2 linked regions of the Congzhengia minquanensis genome follow. The protein of the gene in region 2 binds, or shares a complex with, the protein of the main gene of each other region. Links are inferred from orthologs where the notes say so. Each region holds a gene or a part of one and is shown on either strand. Other genes may lie near its edges.

Region 1 (17,695 bases), on a different replicon or contig from region 2:
TCGGGAAAGAAACTGCTGCCCTTTATGAAGCGGCAGAGATGAAACATGACAAAAATAAAAATTTTTACCGGTATTGCCGTCTGCTCTTTACCATTCTGCAAAAAAAGGCGGAACTGATGCTGAAGGTTGACGAAGCATATCGGAACGGAGACAAAGCATATTTGGCAAAAGCAGCAGATGTGCTGATTCCCGCGTTAAGCCAGCTGTATAAAGCCATGGAAGAGCTGCATAGTTCTGAATGGATGCAGACCTATAAGCCTTTCGGCTATGAGGTAATCTGCGCACGCTACGGCGGACAGATTATGCTGAATCAAAATGCTTCCAGAAGAATTAAGGCTTATCTTTCAGGTGAGATTGACAAAATAGAGGAATTAGAGCAAACAAAACAAAATACAGCCCCCCCTTTTAGCGGGGTAAACTACTTAACCGCGTCTGTGATAAATTAACGGCGCCGCCAACACGGAATATTACATTTAAATTACTGAGAAAAACCCCTTGACAGAAGAAACGGAACTCTTTATAATTAGCCTTGCAACTTAAAAAAATGAGGGTTATTTATGGTTCATGACATGACTGCGGGAAGTCCCGCAAAGCTGATTTTAAAGTTTTCTCTGCCGTTTTTCTTCGGCTCACTGTTTCAGCAGCTTTACTCCACGGTGGATATGTTGATTGTCGGGCGCCTTTTGGGTTCAGACGCATTGGCGGCCGTGGGTGCAACGGGAAACATGTGTGCATTTATCATTTGGGGCGCCTGCGGCGCCATGACGGGGTTTTCGGCGGTTACTGCACAACGGCTGGGTGCAAAAGACGGAAACGGCGTGAAGGTGTCGTTTTTTGTGTCGCTGGTGTTAATGGCAGCAATCAGTCTGGTGTTGACTCCTTTAAGCATGGTTTTTCACAAGGAAATTTTGCTTTGGATGAAAACACCCCAGGAAATTTTGGGTGACGCATCGTCATACGTGTTTGTCATTCTGGCGGGAACAGTGTTTACCATGTGTTATAACCTGCTGTCAGGCATGATTCGCGCCATGGGAAACAGCAAAATTCCGTTTTACTCCTTGGTGTTAAGCTCAGTTGTAAACATTGTTTTGGACGTGTTTTTCATTGCTGTGGTACATACTGGCGTTTGGGGTGCGGCGCTGGCAACGGTAATATCACAGGTTGCCGCATGTATTTTTTGCGCCGCGGCGATTTTGAAAAAGTTCCCAGACCTGATTTTTTCAAGACAACAATGCATTTTTGATAAGATAATTGCCGGCCGATGCCTGCGCATTGGAATTCCCATGTTTTTTCAGAACTCACTGATTTCCGGAGGCGGCATGATTGGGCAGAGTGCGATTAATTTGTTTGGCACGGCGGCCATTGCCGCTACTACCGCAGTTGGGCGCATTATCAATATTTTGTTCGGTCTGTTCAATTCTGTGGGGGCCGCAATGGTGACCTATGTGAACCAAAACGCCGGGGCAGGGAACATAGAACGCATTCACAGGGGCGTTAAGGTGTCTTGCTTCATCTCTGTTCTTTTGGGGGCTTTTGCCGCGCTGGTGATGCTGCTGTTCGGAAAAAATCTTGTTTTATTGTTTGTTAGCGGGGACAAAAATGTAAAAGAAATTGTGCAGTTTTCTGTGCGGTATATTTTATTTATGGTTCCTGCGTTTCTGTTTGTGTCGCCGGTGGAGGCGCTTCGGAACACCATGCACGGAATCGGCCTTTCCATTATTCCGGTAATTGCCTGCGCCATTGAGCTTGTTACGCGTACAACGCTGTCTTTGGTAACGCAGTATGTAAAAAGTTATACGCTGGTGTGTCTCATTGAACCCTCGGCCTGGACGGTTGCCGTGATACCCTTAGCCATTACATATGCGGTGTGGTATTGGAAAAATATACGAACGGTGCGTAAACGGGAATTAGACCAGCAGCAAATAAGCCCATCTGTTTAACAGATGGGCTTATGTTTTTTGCTTATTTTGTTTCCCTTAATTCCACACGCCTGATTTTTCCGCTGATGGTTTTCGGAAGTTCTTCTAAAAATTCCACCACCCGTGGATATTTATAGGGCGCTGTGTGGGTTTTTACATAATCCTGAATTTCCTTTTTCAGCGCATCGGATCCCTGTGTATTTTTGGTCAGCACAATAGATGCTTTTACAATCTGTCCCCTAATTTCGTCCGGCACAGCTGTAACGGCACATTCTAAAACATAGGGAAGCTCCATGATAACGCTTTCAATTTCAAACGGCCCAATCCGGTAGCCGGAGGATTTAATCACATCGTCAATCCTGCCCACAAACCAAAGGTATCCATCTTCGTCGCGCCAGGCTAGGTCGCCGGTGTGATAAAGTCCGTCGTGCCAAGCCTTTTTCGTGTTTTCCTCGTCGCCGTAATAGCCCATAAATAAACCGCAGGGTTCATTTTTGTCGGTTCTTACAACAACCTCGCCGGTTTCACCAACGCCAGCACTTGTGCCGTCGTCTAACACAACATCCACATCGTAAAGCGGGGAGGGTCTGCCCATTGAGCCTGGCTTTGCCACCATGCCGCGCAGTGTTCCAACTGTAAGGGTGGTTTCTGTCTGCCCAAATCCTTCCATCAGGCGCAGCCCTGTTGCCTTTTTCCACTGTTCATACACTTCCGGGTTTAACGCCTCGCCGGCGGTTGTGGTATATTCCAGAGAAGAAAGGTCATACTGCGACAAATCCTCTTTAATAAAGAAGCGGTACATGGTTGGGGGGGCACAGAAAGTGGTAATATTATATTTTTTGAACATGGGCAGAATGTCGTCTGCCTGAAACTTATCAAAGTCATACACAAAAATTGCTGCTTCACACAGCCATTGGCCGTAAAGCTTTCCCCAAAGGGCTTTTCCCCACCCAGTGTCGGAAATGGTAAAGTGAATTCCGTCAGGGTTTACGTTGTGCCAGTATTTTGCCGTGATAAAATGTCCCAGCGGATATTTGTGGTTGTGTGTTGCAATTTTCGGATATCCTGTGGTACCCGACGTAAAGAACATAAGTAACGGGTCTGAGCCGCAGGCAGAATCGGGTTTTCTTTCATATGTATCGGAAAATGCAGGCATTTCCTCGTTAAAGTTGTGCCAGCCGTCACGCTGGCCGCCAACTAAAATTTTTGTAATTTTTTGATAGTTTTTCTCCGCTAAATCCACCTGATGGGATACGTCGGTGTCAGCCGTGCAGACAATGGCGCTGACGCCTGCAGATTGAAAGCGATAGTCAAAATCGTGTTCCACCAGCAGGTGAGTGGCAGGAATGACAACTGCACCAATTTTGTGCAGCGCCAAAATAGAGAACCAGAATTGGTAGTGCCTTTTCAGCACCAACATAACCCTGTCGCCCTTTTTAATGCCCAGCGATTCAAAATAATTCGCGGTCATGGAAGAATACCGGCTGATGTCACGGAACGTAAACCGCTTTTCCTGCTTGTCGTGAGAAATGAACAGCATTGCCAGTTTATCGGGGCATTTCTCCGCCAGCACGTCGATACAATCAAACGCAAAATTAAACTCCTCTGCGTTGTGAAATGAAATGTCAACCAAACGGCCTTCTTTGTCTTCCACCGTGTTAATGAACTTGCTGTAAACGTCAGCATCCGTTTGAAAATTTTTATAGGGCATGTCGTCATACGCAGTGTTATCGCCCAATGCGTCTACATCTTTCATGACGATAGCATAAATCTCAACGTCGTTACCGTCCATAGCCACCATTCTGTGAGGCGTGGCACTGTTATAATAAATGGTGTCGCCGGCTTCTAAAATTTCCGTGTTGCTGCCAACAGTCATCTTAAGGCGGCCTTTCACCACAATGTCGAACTCCTGTCCCTTATGGGAAGAAGCTTCGCCCTCACCGGCATTTTCAAGGTAAGGAATAATAACGTGATAAGGCTCCGACGTTTTGTTTTTAAACATAGAGGCCAGATTTTTATATTCATAGCCCTCTTTCCGCGTAATGGGCAGGCCGCCGCCGCGCCTTGTAACCTCGTAGCTGGTCAGCGTGGGACTTGCGCCTTTGAGCAAATCAGTCGGATCCAGGTTGAGGCACTTTGCGCACTTATAAATGAATGTGAAATCAAAGTCCTTCTCTCCGTTTTCATAAGCTTTATACTCGTCTGCGGTAATATCTGTGTTTTGGGCCATAATTTCTTCTGAAAGACCCAAAATCTCTCTGGCGTTTCTAATTCGGAGAGCCACATCCTTTAAATGCTCATTGTTGTCAACCATTGCAATTCCTCCTTAAAAAATTTTTTTTAATTTAAAGCAGGTCGGCGATATCTAAAATCAGCCGTTCTGTTTTTTCCCATCCTAAACACGGGTCTGTGATGGATTTTCCATACACGCCGTCTTCAATTTTCTGGCTGCCGTCTTCAATATAGCTTTCAATCATAAAGCCTTTCACAAACTGCTTAATGTCGTTCGAGTGCCTGCAGCTGTGAAGCACCTCTTTGCAAATTCGAATCTGTTCTAAATATTGTTTGTTTGAGTTAGAGTGGTTGGCGTCAACCACTAAGGCCATGTTCTGCAGGTTTTTTGCGGCATAAAGGTCGTGCAGACGGATTAAATCCTCGTAGTGGTAGTTGGGATTTGCCTGGCCGTGTTTGTTCACAGAACCGCGCAAAATTGCATGGGCGTAGGGGTTGCCTTCTGTCTTAACCTCCCAGCCGCCATAAATAAAGGTGTGGCCATGCTGGGCCGCGATAATGGAGTTTAACATAACGGAATAGTCTCCACTGGTGGGATTTTTCATTCCCACAGGAACATTAATTCCGCTGCAGGTTAAACGGTGCTGCTGGTTTTCCACAGAACGTGCGCCTACTGCAACATATGACAGCAAATCGGAAAGGTACCTGTAATTCTCAGGATACAGCATCTCATCGGCACAGAAAAAGCCGGTTTCGGCAATTACGTCTGTATGCAGCTTCCTGATTGCTAAAATACCATGAAGCATGTCCGCTTTTTTTGTGGGATCTGGCTGGTGCAGCATGCCCTTATATCCTTCGCCTGTGGTGCGGGGCTTATTTGTGTAAACACGAGGTACGATTAAAATTTTATCAAAAACTTTATCCTGCAACTTTTTCAGCCGTGTGCAGTAGTCTAAAACTGCAGTTTCATTGTCTGCTGAGCAGGGGCCGATCAGCAGAATAAACTTGTCAGACTCGCCCGTAAAGACTTTTTTCACCTGGTCGTCAAACTGCTGCTTTTTTGCTGCATATTCCGGTAAAAGCGGATATCGTTCTTTGATTTCCTCCGGACCGGGCAACTCTCTGATATAATTCATCTGCATCGTCTCAAAACCTCTTTTCAAATAATTTTGCAGTTTATCGTCTGCAATAGGAATATTAGCATAATTTGCAGCGAATGTCAAATGTTTTAGGCTATTTAAAATCGCAAAAGCAAAAAACAATAAAAATCTAAAACACACTTTGTTTTTTATGTGAAAAATGGCAGTTTTGTTTTAAACGAAATTTGTAAATGGAAATAAATGTTTCTTATATTTTGCTTTTTATTCTTGATTGTCAAGCTGTTTGTTCTTGTCAAAATAATTTAACAAGCTACAAATAATTGCAATTTCTTCATCGCTTAAATTATCAAGCGACAACATGCGTTTATTGTCGACCTCCAGTAAATAATCTGTCGTTACGCGGAACAACTTAGCCATTAAAATTATGTGTTTCATTGCAGGTGCAGAAGTTTGATTTTCCCATGCCAAAACGCTGGTACGCGCAATATTTAGTTTTTTTGCCAAATCTACCTGACTTAAATGGTATTGTTCTCTTAACTTTTTAATTCTATCACATATCATATTATCAATCCTTTCAAATTTAGTCTACTGAAAAATGATGTCAATATACACATCATTCAATGATGTGTATATTGACATTTGATAAAAACTATGTTAAAATAACTTCAGTTTCAATTATAAATGAGAGGAGAAAGTATAATGAAAAAGTATGTATGTTCTATTTTAACGGCATTGCTGATGTTAATAGCTGTATTTCCTTGTGTTTTTGGTGTAGACAGCTTAGATTTATCTGACTCTATGCATTTAACCTTTGAATTGGATCAAGAAGACATCAAAGCAAGCTATGGTGCTTCCCTTACAAAGATAAGCGGAGGATTTGGAGGCTCTTCTGGCTCGTTGTCAATTACCAATGGTACAGATGAAAAAGGCGGTTTTTTTAAGAACGGACTCAGGTTATATTCCGGCAGGGAATACCTGTTTTCTGTAAACGTTAAATCGGAGGAGCTACTTGGGAATCCTCGTGTCACCTTATTTTTTCACTATGAAGAGGAAAATGAAAACGGCGAAATTACATCATCCTCCGGAACAGGATATCAAAGCGTGCGCCTTGTAAACCGTGAGAATGTTGGAAATGGCTGGGTTAGATATTTTAACACCTATACAGTTGCTGAAACCTGCACAACAGGCAACGGGCAAGCCAAGATTTATTCGCCGGATTGCAGCATCGACTTCCGGGGTGGTTCGGCAAATGTCAGCTTTCTCGCGGATGATTTCATCGTTGAACCGGTATATCCTGCAGAAATGGTACATGAAAATAATCTTTTGCTGCACGAATCCTTTGACGGTACAGCTGTTGCTTTAAAAGGCATGGGCGCTGCGATGTCCCTGCAGGAAGCAGGCGGTATGGATGATTCCGGCTGTATCTCTGTCGTTCCTTCAAACGGAAACGGCGGTGTTATGTTAAATTCAGCATTATCAATTATTCCCGGTGCGGTTTACAAAATCTCCTGGTTTGCCAAGGCGAGCAACGAGTCGGCTGTTGGTAAATATCTTGCGGGATACTTTGATTTTTCCGGCATTAAGAACGAAGACGGCACAACTGTTTTTTCCGCAAATCAAAATTCTTCATATGTAAGAAATTATTCAAAGCTTGCCATGTCAGATGCGCATGGCACCGTCACAGCGTTAACTAAGGATTGGCAGTATTACGAGTGCATTTATAAGCCGAATAACTGGCTTTACAGTGTGTACAGCGAATTACCAGCAACGTTCTACACAAGAATTTTTGACGATTTATCCGGACAGGGAAGCGGAACGGATTGCAGTTTTTTGCTGGACGAAATAAAAATTGAAAAACTGGACACGCCATTTAACGGAAATTTCTCTTTTCCGTTCGAGACAAAGGGCTTGTGGAACGGATTTCAGACCGGATCCAATGTGAGCGATACCTGGCTGAAGGGAGAGAATACGCAGGTAAGCGCAGTAACTGCTGACAATCCGTATATTACAGTGATTCAGTCCGCAAACAGCAGCAATGAGAACGATCTGGAAACCCGGGGCATCCGGCAGTATATATCCAGAACTGCCGGTAAAAATTATATTTTATCCTTTCGCGCAAGGGCACAGGAAGCGGGGCATACGCTTGTGCCGTATATTAAAACACTGAATGCAGATGGAACCGAGCATTCTTTGCAGCTAACAAATGCAGACGGTTCACTGCCTGCACTGTCTGATACATGGCAGGTTTTCAAGCTAAAGTTCACCGAAAGCGCCAATATAGGCAGCGGAATGCTTGGTTTTTCTGCTGACAGCGGCGCCAATACTTCGGATTTTGCTTTTGATATTGATGATATTATACTGAAGCCTATTTCACCGGAATTTACAGAAATCCCTCTTACCGGCAGCTTTGAGGTGGGTAAAACCATTACCGCAGGCGTAACGACCGAGGGGACGAATTCCAAGGTTCGGTATAAAGTGATGTCCTCTTTGGACAATGTTCATTTTTCATGTATTTCACAGGGACTGATGACACAAAATACAATTTCACATACTATCACAACAGGTAATGTAGGAACATATATCCGTTTTGAGTTTGCCGGTATAGTAGATGGAAGCTTTGCTCCAAAGGTTGTGACGGAATCTGGCTATATTTCGGGAGCTTCATTAAAGTTCACTTCCACCTCCGGTGACAGCTTTGTTCAAGCAGAGGCAGCGCTTCATCAGAATCAGTGTGTCGGTAAAAGGATAAAGCTAATTGCTGCTGCGTATGGAAAAGACAGAGAATTGCTTAACATCTCTGAATTTTGTGCGTTGTATGACACCTTGACGGACGGAAAATTGACCGTTCGTGTTGAAAAAAACACAGAAACAGTGATGGTTAAAGCATTTTTATGGATTGATGAAACGTTGGAGCCGATTGTTCACGCAAAGGTGCTGGGCGGAACAGAAAATGCAGTTCTGCCCTTGAAAGTTTATCTGATTGGCGACTCAATATGCTATGATTACGGCACAGAAGTGACTCAACGTGTGGGATGGGGAACAAAATTTGATGATAGCTTTGTCAGCGGCGTTACGGTTGATAACTGTGCTGTACGCGGCGAAAGCTCCCTTACATATCTTTATGCAGAACGGAATCCCGCGGATGAATCGGCAACACACAGATGGTGGCATCCCAATAAAAAGTGGGATGAAATACTCACAGACAGCACGCCGGGAGACTATTGCCTCATTTCTTTAGGCACAAATGACAAAAACTATTATACCGGCGGAAATTTCACCATTGGCTGTTCCAAAGAACAATATCGTAAAAATTTGGAGCGGTTTATAAATGAGGGCAGAGAAGCAGGATTAAATATCTTGTTTGTAACCCCGATTCCCGCAATTGGCGTGGCGACTACTTTTAACTCAATTTCGGACTATGCCGGCGTTATGATTGAGGTAGCAAATGAAAATAATGTAACGGTTTTGGACTTAAACAAAAAAATGTATGATTACTGCATGGAAATGGGGGCGGAAACTGCTTTTAACACATACTACTGTTATGAAATGAATGATAGTATCCATATAAATGATGAGGGCGCTAAACTGGTGAACAGCTTCATTTTGGAGATGCTAGAAGCCTCTGTGAGTCCTCTGAAACAATTTATTAACAGGGAGGAACAGAAATGAAAAAAGCATTTGTTTTGTATTTAACTTTTGTTTTAATGCTGTCTACTTTCTTGCCGGTTCTGTCCGGCGCAGAAAATAATGAAACGGTAAATGATGTCACAATTTGCGGCTTTGAAACACCGGACGGATATTCGGCAATTTATACCGCAAACCATGTGTGGCAGGCAGGCGGATATGCCGGTTCTGACGGTGCATTAAAAATATCTCAGGGAACAAATAAAATGTCGGGTGTGGCGATTAACGGCATAAATACCGTTGTGGGAACAACATATGATATTTCCATAATAGTAAAACCGCCGCAGGATAATCCGAACGCACTTGACAAATGTCATGTGGTGGTGTATCATAGCTGGTATGATGAGGGAGACAACGGCGAAATGGTCATTTCGCCGCAACTTTCAGGCTATCACGAAATGGCACTCCCCGTAAAAACCGATATGGGCGGCGGTTGGTATCAGTATTCTGTGAAATATACCGTTTCCGAAACCTGTAATGTATGGTCTTCGGGAGCTGTTTCTGTACATAATGTTTACGGAACGGCAAGTAAACTGGAATTCCGTGGGCAGACCACAGATGTTGAATATATGGTAGACGATTTCATATGTGTTCCCGCAGCTCTTAATGAAGAAACAACTGAGGGGGACCATTCGGTTTTGATTGATATTGATTTTGAGAATGGTTTGGAAGGGATGACAGGGGCAGATTGCACGGTTTCTCTGTCACCTACAGGCGGAGTCGGCGGTTCTGCTCATCTGAAAGCTGCGGCCGCCGGCACCATGGGGGGCGTTAAATATGACGGCCTTACCATTGAACCTGACAGAGTTTATAAGTTGTCTTGGTGGGCTAAGGCAGATAACGAAACGGCATTAAACAAGTATCTTACCGGTTACTTCTTTTTTAGCGGCGGATTTGGTTGGACAGAGGATTATCACGTCAGAGAAAATTCAAAGCTGTTTATGAATAATGAAGACGGTGAAAATCCTACTCTTACATACGATTGGCAGTATTTTGAATGCTACTACAAGACTCAGAACTCGGCCTATGTTGCAGGTGAAACGCTTTCAGCGTACTTTTTTACAAGACTGTTTTCCACGCCTACCGGTGCAAACAACGGCGAGGGTTGTGAATTCTCAATTGATGATATTAAACTGGAAAAACTCGCGGCACCTTTCAACGGCGCCTTTGATTTGCCGCACACGTTTGAAACCTCCTGGAACTCACCTGTGACCTATTATCCGACTTGGCTTGTCGGGGAAAATACTACGGCATCTTACAATTTCGTTGAAAATCCGTATCTTACGGTAACGCAGTTTGCAAATTCCGCAGGTGGAGAAGACACAGACACTCGTGTGCTGAAACAGTATGTACCCAGAAAAGCGAATACCGAATACAAGCTTACATTTAGGGCGAAATCTGATACAGAGAGTGTCAATCTTGTTCCGGTTTATACAACCTTTGATGGTGAAAAAACAGCAGAGACAGAGTTGTTGACACTTACAGACGGTGGTTATCCCGCACTTTCTGCAGAGTGGCAAAACTATGAGATTCTTTTTTCTACCGACGAAAAGACGAGCAATGCGGTTTTGGGCTTTTCAGCCGAGGCAGGAGGTAACACAGAATCGCTCAGCTACGATATTGATGACATTGCGCTGGTTGAACAAGTTCCCGTAATTGATGCGGTTCCTTTAACCGGAGAGGTAAAAAACGGAGGCGTCATTTCAGCAGGCGCCGTTTCGCGGATAGATGGAACAAACATATTATATCGTATATTATGCTCGCGGGATAACGTTAATTATACAACTTTAAAGTATGGTTTTTTGACAGAGAAAACAATAGATTATTTGTTGACAGAAAATGATTCCGGAAGGTATATTAAAATGGAATTTATCGGTATTTGCGGCGACACAGTTACAAATAAAATCGTGACAGAGCCGGTATTTTTCGGCGGTTCGTTTGTAAATTTTACATCAGATATTTATAGCGATGAGCTTTCCGCACAGGGCAGTATTATGGATGAAAGCCTTCTGGGAACGGAGGTTTTAGCGATTATTGCAATGTATGATGCAGAGGGAGCACTGCTTGGTACTTATCAAAATAAGCAGTACACAGATACCATACAAAATGGCAGAATCAACGTATCCGGTTCCAGACTGTCCGGCACTTGCCGGGCGAAAGCGTTTTTGTGGAAAGGAGACGGGACGTTGACGCCGCTTGCGCAGACAAAGGAAATATCTCAAATGAAAAGAAATAAAAACGTAATGGTGAACATTGCCGCAGACGGCTTGGAGAGTGCGGTAATCAGGAGCACATCATCCGAACCGGAAGAATATGTGAAAAATACGAAAGAATACATTTCCAATTATCTGCAAAACGCACCGGTAGGCAGAATGTTATTTAATGTTTGTTACAGCCGGTCTGTTGTGGACAGCGATGCAATTGATTCCATGCTATATAACGTAGAAACAAATAACGACGGAACGGCAAAACGGGATGAAAACGGAAATGTGATAAAAACAGTTGCACCCGTGTGTGAATCTACGAGCATGCTCAGCAAGTACAGGGCAATGATTGAACGCGGTATTGATGTTGTTGACATGGCGATTGACGCAACACATGATTTCGGAGCAGAGGCATGGGTTTCTGTTCGCATGAATGACCATCATTATCCTAATGATCCGGGATTTAATTCCTCGTTCAGGTATAACCGCGCCGCAGAGGTAGGCGTTAACGGTTCAAGAGGTAGCATGGATTATACAAAAAAAGCAGCGCAGAACTATTTTAAGAGCTATATTATAGAGCTTTGTGAAAAATATGATATTGACGGTATTGAATTTGATTATCTGCGTTCCTGCCCGATTATGTCAACAGCAGATGAAGCCGGCAGACAGGAGTTAAACCGCTATATCAAAGAGCTTCGGGACACTGTGAATGCCATAGCGGAAAGCCGCGGAAAAGAAATTAAAATTTCTGCACGGATTTATCCGGAAGAACAGATGAACATAAATTATGGCGTAGACGCTGCGCAATGGATTGCAGACGGCTCAATTGATGTTTTGACGGTTGAGGGATGGTATATTCCCACCTACTATCACATTCCTGTTCAGGAGTGGCGCTCGAGCATTAATGCGAAGAATACGGAAAATCATCCATACAGTCTTCTGTGCGGAACAGACTGGGCCGTGCGTTGTGATTCGCGGGCGAAGGAAGGATACATCATGTGGATTACGCTGGAACAGTTTAAGGGATTTGCAAGTGCAGCTTACGAGAAGGGTGCTGATGGCGTTTATTTCTTTAACCATTTTGCACCAAACAGCGACTCCGGAGGTTCAACGTATTATATTGACAAAAACGGCGTAAAAACGAGAAAAAGTATTTTAACCGAAAAACTAAAATCTGCGGCATCACAGAAAGAAGCAGAAACAGGAATGCGGGCCTATGTTAATACCTGCAGAGATTATTCAAATACGCTTTATCCAATCGCACTGTCAGACTCATTCAGCTTTGTGATAAACACAGGAAGCAGGCCGGAAAGCGGTTATTACACAGTTTTGGTTGGAATAGACGCAATGGAGGGCTTTGAAGAAAACCTTCTGACGGTAACAGTAAATGGTGGTTCGGCAACGCAAATCGGCGATGTGCCTCATGTACCTGGATTTATTTGGAGTGCATCAACGTCAAGTGAGCCGGCCGCAAGCCACGTTTCAGAAACGGCACCGCGGGTTATGCAGTTTGTGGTTGATGATCTTTCCGCAATTCGCAATGGAGAAAACACCGTAACAATTACCAATCCATCGGGAAAAACACAGAGCACTAAATGGCTTGAAATTCAGGTGGATTCCACTATTGGGGCTGTGCCGTTAGAAATGGCAAATTAAAAATATAAGCAAATGATGCAGCGGGATTCGAAATCCCGCTGTGTTAATGTGCAAAAGCAATATACAGCAGAAATCGTGTAGCGGTAATTTAAAACATATTAAAATGGAAAATTTTATATTTTAATTTACCAGTTTAATCCTCCCTATTCTAATTATGTTTGGTATTTATCCCGTAAAAAAGGTTATAATTTTAATGTAGAAGAAAATCAGGGGGGATAAAATGGGGAAAAAAGACAAATTTATCATTCAAAAAACAGACAGGCTTTGCGGGACAGTTGAAGTATCGGGCTCGAAAAACGCGGCCATTCCAATTTTGGCCGCCACGCTTTTGGCAGAGGGAAAATCTACCTTAAATAACGTGCCCGGTCTTACTGATATTACAGTGATGTGTGAAATTCTCAATTGCTTGGGCGCCCGCGTTAGTTTTGACGGCGCTAACAACGTAACCGTGGATGCGCAAAATTTAGACCACACCGTTGCACCTTATGACCTGACATCGAAAATGAGAGGCTCGTTTTTGGTCATGGGGCCCCTTTTGGCCCGTATGAAAAAGGTTCGCTTATCACTTCCCGGCGGATGCCCCATCGGCTCGCGGCCGGTTGACCTGCATCTTAAGGGCTTTGACGCACTTGGCGCTGAGATAACAAAAGGCTTTGGATTTGTTGAGGTCACATGTAAAAAGCTTGTAGGCAATAAAATCTATTTGGATTTTCCCAGCGTTGGCGCCACAGAAAACATTTTAATGGCTGCTGTGGCTGCTGAAGGCGTAACGACCATTGAAAATGCTGCGGCAGAACCTGAAATTGCCGATTTGGCGTGCTTTTTGACGTCTATGGGCGCTGATATCAGCGGCGCGGGCACAGACTCTATCACCGTTCACGGAGTGAAAACGTTTCAGCCGGTGGAATATTCCATCATGCCGGACAGAATTGAAGCGGGCAGCTTTATGATTGCTTCTGCAATTACCAACGGAGATATTACCATAAACGGTGTTATCCCCGAGCATATTAAACCCCTAACCGCAAAGCTGTGCGAAATCGGCGCTGAAATTGACGTAAACGGCAACTCTCTAAGAATTCGGGGAAACGGGCACTACACCGCAACAGACGTAAAAACCCTTCCGTTTCCTGGTTTTCCAACCGACATGCAGGCGCAGATGATGTCGCTTTTGTCGGTATCTGACGGCACGGGCATTGTGACAGAAACGATTTTTGAAAACCGGTTTATGCATGCGCAGGAGCTGTGCAGAATGGGTGCAAACATTAAGGTGGAAGGACACTGTGCTGTAATTGAAGGAACGCCGGAGCTTACAGGAGCAAAGGTTGTTGCAAGCGACCTGCGGGCCGGTGCAGCGCTGGTGCTGGCAGGATTAAACGCCAAAGGGACAACAGAGGTATTAGACATTTACCACATTGACCGGGGATATGAAAACTTAGACGGAAAGCTTCGGTCTTTAGGTGCAGACATTCAGCGGGTATCCTATTAAATTTACGGCTGAGACAAGCACTCAGCCGTTTGTTTTTTTGCAAAAAGCGCCATCCGGCATTATGACGGATGGCGCTCTGGTTAAAAGAACGACATAATATAATATACAATACCTGCAACCACCGATGAGGTGATACCATAGACTAAAACGGGGCCTGCGACGGTGAACATTTTAACGGCTAAGCCTAAAACCAGTCCCTCGCTTTTAAATTCCATGGCCGGCGAAACAATGGAGTTTGCAAAGCCCGTTATAGGAACAATGCTTCCTGCGCCGGCATACTTTGCAAGCCGGTCGTAAAGGCCAAGGCCCGTAAAGAATGCACCTAAGAACACCAGTGTGGTTGAGGTTCCCATGGCGGCGCCCTCCTCATCGAAACCCATTGCCTGATACCCATTTAAAATGAGCTGTCCGATCACGCAGATGAGGCCGCCGACGATAAAGGCCCAAATTACGTCTTTCACAATTGGTGAATTGGGTGTTTTTTTATCTACATAATCCTGATATTGTTTATCCGTCATATTATTTTTCATAAACAAAAGTTCCTTCCTACCTTATTTATATGCACAAACCATAACTGCCCGGCTGGACAGTGCGTTGGGACCGCTTTCGGAAAAATTCATGTAAAGTCCGAAACTTAAAGCGCATATAATGAATAAAGCAGCAAGAATCCTGGCATAATTTTTTAAAGTCATAGTTTTAAGTCCCTTCCTTTCTTTTCGTTTGTATACAGGTATTGTTTGAAAAAAAGAAATATTTTATTCCTTTCTTTAAAAATAAATCATAATTCATTTGTTAAAATATGAACAAATACTTACATTTTTAACAATTTTAAGTTTTTCTTGAGGAAAGACTTGAAATCAGTGCAGCCTGTGTGCTATAATACACAAATGAGAAGTTTTAACAGGGAGGATAAAGACATTGCCAGCAATATTAGAAAAGAAAGAAAACAATACGGTAGACTTTACCATTACGGTTTCAAAAGAAACCTTTGGGGCTGCCGTGGACGAGGCATTCAAAAAGAACGTTAAGAAAATTTCGGTTCCCGGTTTCAGAAAGGGAAAAGCGCCAAGAAAACTGATTGAAAAAACTTATGGAGAAGGCATATTTTTTGATGAAGCGGTTGATTCCGTTCTGCCCGCAGCATATGATGATGCGGTGAAAGAACTGAATTTAGAGCCTGTTGACACACCGAAAATTGACATTAAAGAAATCGGAAAAGACAAGGATTTGGTTGTTTCTGCAAGCGTTACCGTAAAGCCTGAGGTAAAACTTGGTGAATATAAGGGTTTAAAACTGGACGACATTGTACATACTGTAAGTGATGACGATGTTGATGCCGAGCTTTCAAAACGCCAGGAAAAAGGCGCAAGACAGGTTACGGTAGAAGACCGTGCAGTGCAGGAAAAGGACACGGCAACCATCGACTTTGAAGGCTTTATCGACGGCACAGCGTTTGCCGGCGGCAAAGGTGAAAATTTTGAACTGGTAATCGGCAGCGGTCAGTTTATTCCCGGATTTGAAGAACAGATTATCGGAAAGTCTATTGGTGACGAATTTGACGTTAACGTTACGTTCCCCGAAGACTATCATTCGGAAGAACTCAAGGGAAAAGCGGCTGTGTTCAAAACAAAGGTCAACGCAATCAGCTATAAAGAGCTCCCTGAGTTAGACGACGAGTTTGCAAAAGATGTGAGTGAATTCGATACGTTAGCGGAGTTAAAAGAAGATATTAAAAAGAAATTGCAGGAGAGTGCTGACGCACGTACAAAACAGGAAAAGGAAAACGCCGCTGTGGATAAGGTTGTAGAAAACATGACGGTAGACGTTCCTGAGTGCATGGTGAACACACGGATTGAAAGCACCATTCGCGAAAACAACGCCCGTATGGCACAGCAGGGAATTTCTTTTGAACAGTATTTAGGGTATATGGGCACGACTTTAGACCAGTTTAAAGAACAGATTAAGCCAAACGCCGAACTTCAGGTTAAAGGTACACTTGCTTTAGAGCAGATCGCCAAGGAAGAAAACATTGAAGTGAGCGAAGCTGATTTAGAAGAACAGCTCAAAAAAATGGCAGAGGCCTACAGCATGGAACTGGAGAAGGTTAAGGAATTTATGCGGGAAGAGGACTTAGAGAATATCAAAGCCGACCTTAAAATTTCCAAAGCGTTAGATTTTATTGTGGAAAACACGAAATGGTCGAAGCCTGCGGCAAAGAAACCTGCAGCAAAAAAGGCGGCTGCTGACAAAGCAGACGCTAAAACGGCAGAAGAAAAGCCCAAGAAGACCACAAGAAAGAAGAAAGCGGAAGAAACAAAAAGCGAAGAATAAATTTTTAGCCTACGGAGGTAATTTTAATGAGCTTAGTACCGGTGGTTGTGGAACAGACAAGCAGGGGTGAGCGTTCCTACGATATCTATTCCAGACTTTTAAGAGACAGAATTATATTTTTAAGCGAGGAAGTGAACGACGTAACCGCCAGCTTAGTGGTTGCGCAGATGTTGTTTTTGGAAGGCGAAGACCCTGACAAGGACATTCAGTTTTACATCAACAGCCCCGGGGGTTCCATTACTTCCGGCATGGCAATTTATGACACGATGCAATACATAAGGTGCGACGTGTCTACCATTTGCGTTGGCATGGCGGCCTCTATGGGTGCGTTTTTGCTGGCGGCTGGGGCACCCGGAAAGCGGTTTGCCCTTCCCAACAGTGAAATTATGATTCATCAGCCCTTAGGCGGCATGCAGGGCCAGGCGACGGACATTAAAATCCATGCCGACAGAATTATTAGAATTAAAGAAACATTGAACAAAATTTTAAGCGAGCGGACTGGAAAACCGATTGAGCAAATTCAGCAGGACACCGAGCGTGACAACTTCATGTCGGCCGACGAGGCCGCGGCCTATGGTTTGATCGACAAAGTCATTGTTTCAGGAAGAGAAATTCAAAAATAAAGTGTGAGTCTTACAAAAAGGGGCTGTTATTATGACAGCCCCTTTTTAAGAGAGTGAACCTTTCGGGTAACAAAACAACCCGTGATACATAAAAGTATAATAGTATTATCTTTTTGTTGTGTGCAAATTCTGCCCGAAATTTGTATACAGAAAAAAAGCGGGCAGAAAGGCTGTGTTTCATATGGCAACGAGAAATGATGAAGACTTGAAAATTCGCTGCAGCTTCTGCGGGAAATATGAAAACGAAGTTCTGAGAATGTTTGAAGGCCCAAACGTTTGTATTTGCAATGAGTGCATTGCGCTTTGCAACCGTTATTTGGGCGAAAATTTTGACATTTCCGAGCCGGAGGTAAGTTTAGGCGGACTTCCGAAGCCAAAAGAAATTAAAGAAATTTTAGACCAATATGTAATCGGTCAGGACAAGGCGAAAAAAACGCTTTCTGTGGCGGTTTACAATCAT
Region 2 (8,857 bases):
CTCCAATGTAATTCCGGATGCAGATGAAGAAGTTCTTTAAAATTTTTAATTGACACGAAAGTTTCAATATGGTAGAATAAGAAATGGTGTTTGTAGAGGAAAGGAATGACGAAACTTATGCAGACCGATTTGCTTAACGCCCCGTTTTTTGTGGGACTGAAGCAATCTACAGATGCAATTAAAAACGGAAAAGCGGCTAAGGCTTTTGTTGCAAACGACGCAGACGACCATGTTCGCCTGCCGTTTGTGGCGCTGTGCAGCGAGCATGGGGTTCCGGTGGAGTTTTGCGAAACCAAGGCAAAGCTCGGTAAGGATTTTGGAATTAATGTGAGTGCAGCCTGCGCCGTGCTTCTAAAATGATTTATGCTTTATATTATGTTTTATAATATAGATTTATTATTTGAAGAAAGGAGGAAATCGTTTCATGCCTACGTTTAACCAGCTTGTGAGAAAAGGTAGGGAAACTTCTGTAAAAAAATATACAGCGCCGGCTCTTTTAAAGAACTTAAATACGCTGAAGAAGAAAACTACCAACTTAAACTCTCCTCAGAAAAGAGGCGTTTGCACTTCTGTTAAAACAATGACACCGAAAAAGCCGAACTCGGCACTTCGTAAAATGGCCAGGGTACGTCTTACAAACGGTATTGAAGTATCTGCTTACATTCCCGGCGTTGGTCACAACCTTCAGGAACACAGCGTTGTTTTAATCAGAGGCGGCAGAGTAAAAGACCTCCCTGGTGTAAGATACCACATCATCCGCGGCACATTGGATACTGCGGGCGTTGCAAACCGTAACCAGGCGAGATCGAAGTATGGCGCGAAAAAAGCAAAAGCAAAGAAATAATTTGCGCTAAAATCACATAGGTGTCGGTACGTTATTCATGAAAGATTTCCTGTAATATTGTACTGCACTGACGATGTCAAACAAAAAGTTTGCATTGAGTACCTGTGATTTCATTTCACAAAAATAATGAAGGAGGGAAGAAAGGTGCCAAGAAGAAGTTTTATTGCGAAAAGAGAAGTATTGGCTGACCCGGTTTACAACAGCACGGTTGTTACACGTTTGATTAACAATATCATGCTGGACGGTAAAAAAGGTACCGCACAGAAAATTGTGTACGGTGCATTTGATATCATCAAAGAAAAGACAGGTAAAGAACCTTTAGAGGTGTTTAACGCTGCAATGGCGAACATTATGCCTGTTTTGGAAGTAAAAGCAAGACGTGTCGGCGGTGCTACCTATCAGGTTCCGATTGAAGTTCGTCCTGAAAGACGGCAGACGCTGGGCCTTCGCTGGCTCACGCTTTACAGCCGCGCAAGAGGCGAAAAGACCATGAGGGAAAGACTGGCAGCAGAGATTATGGACGCTGTGAACAACACAGGTTCCTCTGTGAAAAAGAGAGAAGATACGCACAAAATGGCAGAAGCAAACAAGGCTTTTGCACATTACAGATGGTAATTTTAACGGAAACGATCATAAATTGTTAATTTTCACGGCAAAGCCGTGTATCCGTGAAATTTTTGGATAAAATATTGCGTGATACTCACGTATTATTTGAAGAAAGGAGGAAATTTGGTGGCAAGAGAATATTCTTTAGCAAAAACAAGAAATATCGGTATCATGGCACATATTGATGCCGGTAAAACCACCACGACAGAAAGAATTTTGTTCTATACAGGCGTCAACCACAAAATCGGTGAAACCCATGAGGGTGCTGCAACGATGGATTGGATGGCACAGGAGCAGGAAAGAGGTATTACCATTACCTCCGCTGCTACAACCTGTCACTGGCTCAATCATAGAATCAATATCATCGATACCCCGGGACACGTTGACTTCACCGTTGAAGTTGAGCGTTCTCTGCGTGTGTTGGACGGCAGCGTAACGGTTTTCTGTGCAAAAGGTGGCGTTGAGCCCCAGTCAGAGACTGTTTGGCGTCAGGCTGACACCTATAAGGTTCCGCGTATGGCTTATGTAAATAAGATGGACATTATGGGTGCAGACTTCTATAATGTTGTCGACATGATGAAAACGAGGCTAAAATGTAATGCTGTTCCAATTCAAATTCCAATTGGTTCGGAGGAAACATTTAAAGGTTTGGTTGACTTAGTAGAAAACAAAGCATATGTTTACTACGATGACCTTGGGAAAGATATCCGCGAGGAGGAAATTCCCGAAGATTTAAAGGAAAAGGCAGAGGAATATAGAATTAATATGCTGGAAGCGGTTGCTGAAACCAGCGAAGAACTGATGGAAAAATATTTGGAGGAGGGAACTTTAACCGTCCCCGAAATTAAAAAGGCTCTTCGTGCAGGCACAATTTCCAACGAAATCGTTCCTGTTCTGTGCGGAACATCCTATAAAAATAAAGGTGTTCAGAAGCTACTTGACGCAATTGTTGATTATATGCCCGCCCCGACAGACGTTGCCGCAATCCGCGGAACAGATCCTGCCACAGGCGAAGAAGTGGAAAGCCCGTCTTCTGACGACGCTCCGTTTGCCGCTTTGGCATTTAAAATTATGGCAGACCCCTTTGTTGGTAAGCTGTGCTTTTTCCGCGTATATTCCGGAACGCTGGATGCCGGTTCCCACGTTTTAAACTCTACAAAAGATGTGAAGGAACGTATTGGCCGTATTCTGCAGATGCATGCAAACGACAGAAAGGATATTGACAAGGTTTATTCCGGAGATATCGCTTCGGCCGTTGGTTTAAAGAGTACCACAACCGGTGATACACTATGCGACCCGAACCACCCGATTATCTTAGAATCCATGGAATTCCCTGACCCGGTTATCCGTGTTGCAATTGAACCGAAAACTAAAGAGGGCCAGGAAAAAATGGGTATTGGTCTGGCAAGGCTTGCAGAGGAAGACCCGACCTTTAAAACCTATACGGACGAGGAAACAGGGCAGACCATCATCGCTGGTATGGGTGAGCTTCACTTGGAAATTATCGTTGACAGACTCATGCGCGAATTTAAGGTAGAAGCGAACGTTGGTAAGCCCCAGGTTGCTTATAAGGAAACCATTCGGAAAACGGTTGAAGTGAACCATAAATATGCAAGACAGTCCGGTGGTAAAGGCCAGTATGGTCACGTTGTAATGACGTTAGAGCCCTTAGAGGCAGGCGGCGGATATGAATTCGTAAATAAAATTGTCGGCGGTGCCATTCCGAAGGAATATATCCCGGCAGTTGACGCAGGTATTCAGGGCGCAATGCAGACCGGTGTTTTGGCAGGCTACAACGTAGTTGACGTTAGGGTTACCTTAATCGACGGTTCTTACCACGAAGTTGACTCATCGGAAATGGCGTTTAAAATTGCTGCGTCCATGGGATTTAAAGACGGCTGTAAAAAGGCAGATCCGGTATTAAAAGAGCCTATCATGCAGGTTGACGTCATTGTTCCTGAGGAATATATGGGCGACGTTATGGGCGACTTAAACTCACGTCGCGGACAGATTCAGGGTATGGAAGCACGTCCCGGCGCGCAGATGATTCATTCGTTTGTTCCGCTTTCTGAAATGTTTGGTTATGCAACAGAGCTTCGCTCCAGAACACAGGGCCGTGGTCAGTATACCATGCAGCCCAGCCATTATGAGGAAGTTCCCAAGAGCATTCAGGAACAGATTATTAACTCTCGTACGAAAAAAGATTAATTTTCTATTGATTTTTTTCGTATTTAATTGTAAAATAAAACTAATAAAAAACTAAAACTAAAATAAACATTTAGGAGGAAAACAAAATGGCAAAAGCGAAATATGAGAGATCAAAGCCTCATGTTAACATTGGTACAATTGGTCACGTTGACCATGGTAAGACAACATTGACAGCTGCAATCACAAAGGTTCTCAGCTTAAGAGGCGCAGCAGATTTTAAAGCTTACGACCAGATCGACGGCGCACCGGAAGAAAGAGAAAGAGGTATTACAATCTCCACCGCTCACGTTGAGTATGAAACAGAAAACAGACACTATGCTCACGTTGACTGCCCGGGACACGCTGACTATGTTAAGAACATGATCACAGGCGCAGCACAGATGGACGGCGCTATCTTAGTTGTTTCCGCTGCAGACGGTGTTATGCCTCAGACAAGAGAGCACATCCTGCTGGCAAGACAGGTTGGCGTTCCTTACATCGTTGTATTTATGAACAAGGCTGACCAGGTTGACGATCCTGAGCTGTTAGAGCTCGTTGAGATGGAAATTCGTGAACTTTTAACAGAGTATGAATTCCCGGGTGACGACACACCGATCATCACAGGTTCTGCTTTAGCAGTTTTAGAAAGCGATTCAACAGACATCAATGCACCTGAATATGAGCCCATCTTAAAGCTCATGGACGCTGTTGACTCTTTCATTCCCACACCGGAACGTGCTTCTGGTCTTCCGTTCTTAATGCCAGTCGAGGACGTATTCTCCATCACAGGCCGTGGTACGGTTGCTACAGGCAGAGTTGAAAGAGGAACACTGAACTTAAATGATGAAGTTGAAATCACAGGTTTAGCTGACGAGCCGAGAAAAGTTGTTGTAACCGGTATCGAAATGTTCAGAAAGCTTCTTGACCAGGCTGAAGCAGGCGACAACATCGGCGCGCTTCTCCGTGGCGTTCAGAAGAACGAAATCGAAAGAGGCCAGGTTTTAGCAAAACCCGGCACAATTCATCCCCACACACAGTTTAAGGGTGAAGTTTACGTTCTGACAAAGGAAGAAGGCGGACGTCATACACCGTTCTTCAACAACTACAGACCGCAGTTCTATTTCAGAACAACGGACGTTACAGGCGTAATTAAGCTTCCCGACGGCGTTGAAATGTGCATGCCCGGCGACAATGTAACCATGGAAGTTGAACTGATTACACCTATCGCTATTGAAGAAGGACTCCGTTTCGCTATTCGTGAAGGCGGCAGAACAGTTGGTTCCGGCGTTGTATCTTCTGTTATTAAATAATTCATTATTTTTTGACATAAACGGCATAGTCTAAATAGACTATGCCGTTTTTTTATTGTGAAAATAAACAAATTTTAAGGCATTTTTTTGATAAATTGAACAAAATTAATAAATTTTTATATTAAATTCTTTCTTTTACAGGTCAAATATGATACAATAAAAGCGTATAAATATGTAATGACGCATTACAAGAGAGAGAGGGAGACAAAAATGAGGACAATGCAAAAATGTTTATCATCCTTTTTAGCTGTTTCTGTTATTTTAATGTCACTGCTCATACCAATGGCCGCAGCAGCAGACGAATGTAAAATTGAAACGGCTGGAAACGCAGTGAGAATTATTCCGACAAACACATCTTTTACAAAAGATACGGCCCGGGAGTTTATATTCACGGTTCCCGAAGCCGGTGATTATGCGGTATTTTTTTCACAAACAGCAGCTAAAAACGACTACACTGTTACCTTTACCCCAACAGCGGGCGGGGAAACCGTTTTGTTCAACACGGGCAAAACATCAGAACAGAGCGGAAATAATTACAGCTATATCCGTGTAGGCGCAGCAGGCGGAGCAAAATCAGCCTCATCAACACTTCCAGCGGGAGAATGTACCATTGCAATTACACCAACTGTTGCAGATGCTGTTATAAATTACATTGATATCAGATGCACCACCATTTCCGTAGATGGGTCTAAGCAGGCCATTTATCCTTCCGATTACAATGCATATGCGAATGTTGGTTCTCCTGGACATGTTAACGGCATGATTAACAATGCGAACACAAAAGTGCCCGGTTATACGTATGTGTCGGATTACAACAGCGATTCATTTACAGCAAAGCGGACGGACGACCGTTACATCCACGTAAACGGCGGTGTGACCGTGACTTATAAGCTAAATGTTCAAAAAGCCGGAAACTACGCTGTTATGGTGGATCAGCGTTTCTATTCTTATAATGCAAAAGCAGATGAAAGCACAAATAACCGAACGGGCTCTATGGTGTTGGCTTTAGACGGCGAACAGGTCTACACAAAGAGCGATACGATTATAGTAAAGGGAAACGGCGGAACGACAGATGACGGAACCCGCGAGTGGCACATTGTTAATATGGCGCTGACCGAAGGCCCCCACGAAATTACATATAAAATGAATACCCTGGGGTCTTATTTCTATCATTTCACCATTGAGGAATTGACAGAGTATAACGATAAGGTTGTCACTGTGGACAATAACCTGACAAGAATAGAATCAGATGCGTCTGCAAAAACAATTGCGGCAGGAACGACCAGGAACTTTGAATTTACCGTTCCGGTTACCGGCTCCTATATCTTTGCAACGCAGCATCCAAAAACATTTTCAGGTAAGATATCTGCCACAGTAAGAAACCAGTCCACATTGGAAACCACAGAAATTTACAACGGCACCTGGGCTGACGACCAGAATAGTAAATATGCTAAAATTGGCGATAGCAAAACACAGCCGGTGATGTTAGAGGCCGGTGTTGCCTATGAGCTTTCCATTACACCAGACACCGAGCTTACGGCAGATTTCGTTGACGTTTTAAGAACAGAAATTCCCATAGATGGAAAAACAGCAATTCCGCCGCAATATATTACAGATTCAAACTTAACGTTAACGCATTTAAACAGCGACGACACAACAGGCACAGTGATCCCATCCGAGGGCTACACCCTTGTAGGCGATTACAGAAGCCAGGAGCTTGCGTCTCCGTCTGAAGGCACCCTTATTGGTGTTTATATGAACAATAATGGCAGCTATGCTTCCTATACGCTTGACGTACAAACACCTGGGTACTATAAATTTGACATTGCCGCTGGCCATTGGCAATCTGAAGACCTCACAGGAAAGCTGTTTTTCGCAATTAACGGCGCAGGGTTTGGTTCCGATACCTACAGTGCTACAGCGGCGGTAAAAAACGATACACTCTCTACGCCTGCAATTTATTTAGGCACTGGCAAGCAGACACTGACCGTTACCAATAAGAGTGGAAACGGCTGTGGGATGTATTTGAAATATCTGTTGGCGGAACCCGCAAGTGCCGGAACCGGCATTGTGGACGCAACAGAGCTTCCGGCAACGGTTGTTCCCAATCTTGCTTCCGATTTTACCGGACTTATCGGGGCAGACGGAATGGCTCTCGATAACGGGCAAAGCATATCTTGGAACATTGAAACCACAGAAATTGCCGCTGATTTAAGACTGCTCAGCGGAACAATTCCGGAAGGCGCACAGGTTTCGGTTAAAATAGACGACGCTGCGGCGGAAACGGTTCTTCTTTCGCAGCTGGGAGTGCTTTTTGAAAGCAAATCCTTTACTGCCGGAACACACGTTTTAACCATTCAGTCCCTAACCGACGGCGTGGTGTTGGGCCAGTTGAACCTGTGTGAACACAAGGAGCCAGTTCAAATTGTCGCAGGCGCAGCAAGAACAAAAACAGATTTGACAAACGGGCTGTTGCTAAGCGGCAGCGGAAGTCTTGAGGCAGCTGCAGGAACATTGAATCCGTCATCCTGTTACCTAATCACATTTGATATTGCAGACCAGGGCTATTACACTGTTTATGTAAATGCAACTATATTGCAGTGCAGCTATAAAGCATATTTTGATGGTGTTGACGTGACCAACAAATGGTATTATGCCACAGGGTCGAACAGCACAGAACCGGCGAAATCGGCGCAGGATAAAAAGCTTGCGGTTCCAATGCAGCTTGATGCCGGACAGCATACCTTTATTTTAGAAAGCTTAGAGGGTTATACGGCCAATCTTTCCAGCCAAATTGAACTCCGTCGGGTAGATGGTCCGTTATATGCAGACGTATCAAGCGGCGAGCGGGTAATTCCTGCGTGGGACTTCATTTCTTCAAATGTTACGACAGACGGATGGTGGTTTGCACATCAATATACCCAGGGGGCGCAGATGGATAAAACCGCCAAGGGCTATGAAGATTTTGTAGTCCGCAACGTGGTTTTAGACAGTGCAAGCGGTAACCAGGGCTGGACATATTCCGTTACAGTTCCTGAGGACGGATTATATGATTTTGGTTTTTATCATTCTAATGCTACCTCGGGTGTACGGGTAACGGTGGACGACAATCCCGAAGTAATATATCGTCCAACGAGTGCCTCCACAGTTACAAAATTTAATGCTCCCGACCCGATGTTCCTTACGGCTGGAACGCATACTGTTACGGTGCGGAAGGAAAGTGTTGCCGGAACGCTCAGATTTAACGGCCTAAGCTTTACAAAACGCAGTTCTGTAACTGTTGATGAAAAAAGCCATTCAGCTCAGGTTTGTGTTGGCTTTGAAATCGCTGTAACCGGTAAGGTTGTCACAGCACTGTACAGCGGACCGGAACTCGTGGGTATTTCCATAACGGATGCGGCAAACGCAAAGGACGTAAACGTTCAGGTGAAAAACCTTTCTGCCACGCCAGATTCCGCCAAGGTAATGGTTTGGAGAGATTTAGACAATGTGGAACCTTTGATGAAAAATATCACTTTTAGTGCGGATACGCAGGAATGGATTGCAATAAAATAAAGTTTTCTACAAAAGATAACCCCCCTTATGACAGCGTCGTAAGGGGGATTACTGTTTAGGCAAATAATGGGTTGACAAAGTATGGTTTGCGTAGTAAAATAGGTAGCGTATGATTTGGGCAGCGCAATGAAACGACCTGTTTGACGGATCTTTTGTGTCCGGGAAAGGGAAGCGGAGTTTATCATGAAACGAAACGCACCGGTAAAAACAGCGGAACTAATTAAAATCGCAATACCTTGCCTAATCGAGCAATTTTTGCTCGTTGTCGCCGGCATTATTTCCACCGCCATCGTAGGCAGATTGGGCAAAGCCGAGCTTACCGCAGCAACCATGTGCGCAAATTTGGTGGGGTGGC

Evidence for each region.
Region 1: the proteins of rpsG (region 2) and tig are in contact, whole or in part, in a crystal structure (PDB 3GTY), measured with the Thermotoga maritima proteins. The link is inferred for Congzhengia minquanensis from one-to-one orthologs. Residues at the interface, in WP_004081843.1 of Thermotoga maritima: Lys34, Lys52, Lys55, Glu59, Arg62, Gln63, Glu66, Asn67, Lys69, Val71, Arg95, Ala109, Lys110, Lys111, Gly112, Arg113, Pro114, Glu117, Glu121, Ile124, Ala125, Tyr127, Asn128, Asn129, Thr130, Gly131, Lys135, Asp139, Arg142, Met143; in WP_004081061.1 of Thermotoga maritima: Glu122, Val124, Val129, Leu130, Tyr133, Glu188, Gly259, Ile262, Tyr263, Glu266, Ser270, Glu273, Gln274, Glu277, Arg308, Gln311, Ile312, Ser315, Tyr316, Glu325, Arg329, Arg336, Leu363, Phe366, Trp367, Arg373, Leu377, Arg381, Leu384, Glu387.

Annotation. Positions count from the first base shown.
Region 1 is NZ_JACRSU010000002.1:348,758-366,452, reverse strand. Bases 14,472-17,405 are described here. They hold tig (trigger factor), read left to right. Parts: upstream 14,472-15,199; coding sequence 15,200-16,612; downstream 16,613-17,405. Other genes in these bases: clpP (ATP-dependent Clp endopeptidase proteolytic subunit ClpP), read left to right, coding at 16,639-17,235; spoVAC (stage V sporulation protein AC), read right to left, coding at 14,472-14,811. Also shown: H8698_RS06815 (beta-N-acetylhexosaminidase), read left to right, coding at 1-446; H8698_RS06810 (MATE family efflux transporter), read left to right, coding at 558-1,940; H8698_RS06805 (AMP-binding protein), read right to left, coding at 1,963-4,233; H8698_RS06800 (3-deoxy-7-phosphoheptulonate synthase), read right to left, coding at 4,265-5,293; H8698_RS06795 (helix-turn-helix transcriptional regulator), read right to left, coding at 5,513-5,812; H8698_RS06790 (GDSL-type esterase/lipase family protein), read left to right, coding at 5,951-8,920; H8698_RS06785 (glycoside hydrolase family protein), read left to right, coding at 8,917-12,795; murA (UDP-N-acetylglucosamine 1-carboxyvinyltransferase), read left to right, coding at 13,016-14,281; more of spoVAC, read right to left, coding at 14,362-14,471; ATP-dependent Clp protease ATP-binding subunit ClpX, read left to right, coding at 17,417-17,695. UniProt on the Bacillus subtilis protein: Involved in protein export. Acts as a chaperone by maintaining the newly synthesized protein in an open conformation. Functions as a peptidyl-prolyl cis-trans isomerase.
Region 2 is NZ_JACRSU010000004.1:1,535-10,391, reverse strand. The notes cover bases 1-2,723. They hold rpsG (30S ribosomal protein S7), read left to right. Parts: upstream 1-988; coding sequence 989-1,459; downstream 1,460-2,723. Other genes in these bases: fusA (elongation factor G), read left to right, coding at 1,577-2,723; rpsL (30S ribosomal protein S12), read left to right, coding at 425-844; H8698_RS10280 (L7Ae/L30e/S12e/Gadd45 family ribosomal protein), read left to right, coding at 106-360; rpoC (DNA-directed RNA polymerase subunit beta'), read left to right, coding at 1-40. Outside these bases: more of fusA, read left to right, coding at 2,724-3,658; tuf (elongation factor Tu), read left to right, coding at 3,745-4,947; H8698_RS10255 (carbohydrate-binding protein), read left to right, coding at 5,158-8,502; H8698_RS10250 (MATE family efflux transporter), read left to right, coding at 8,686-8,857.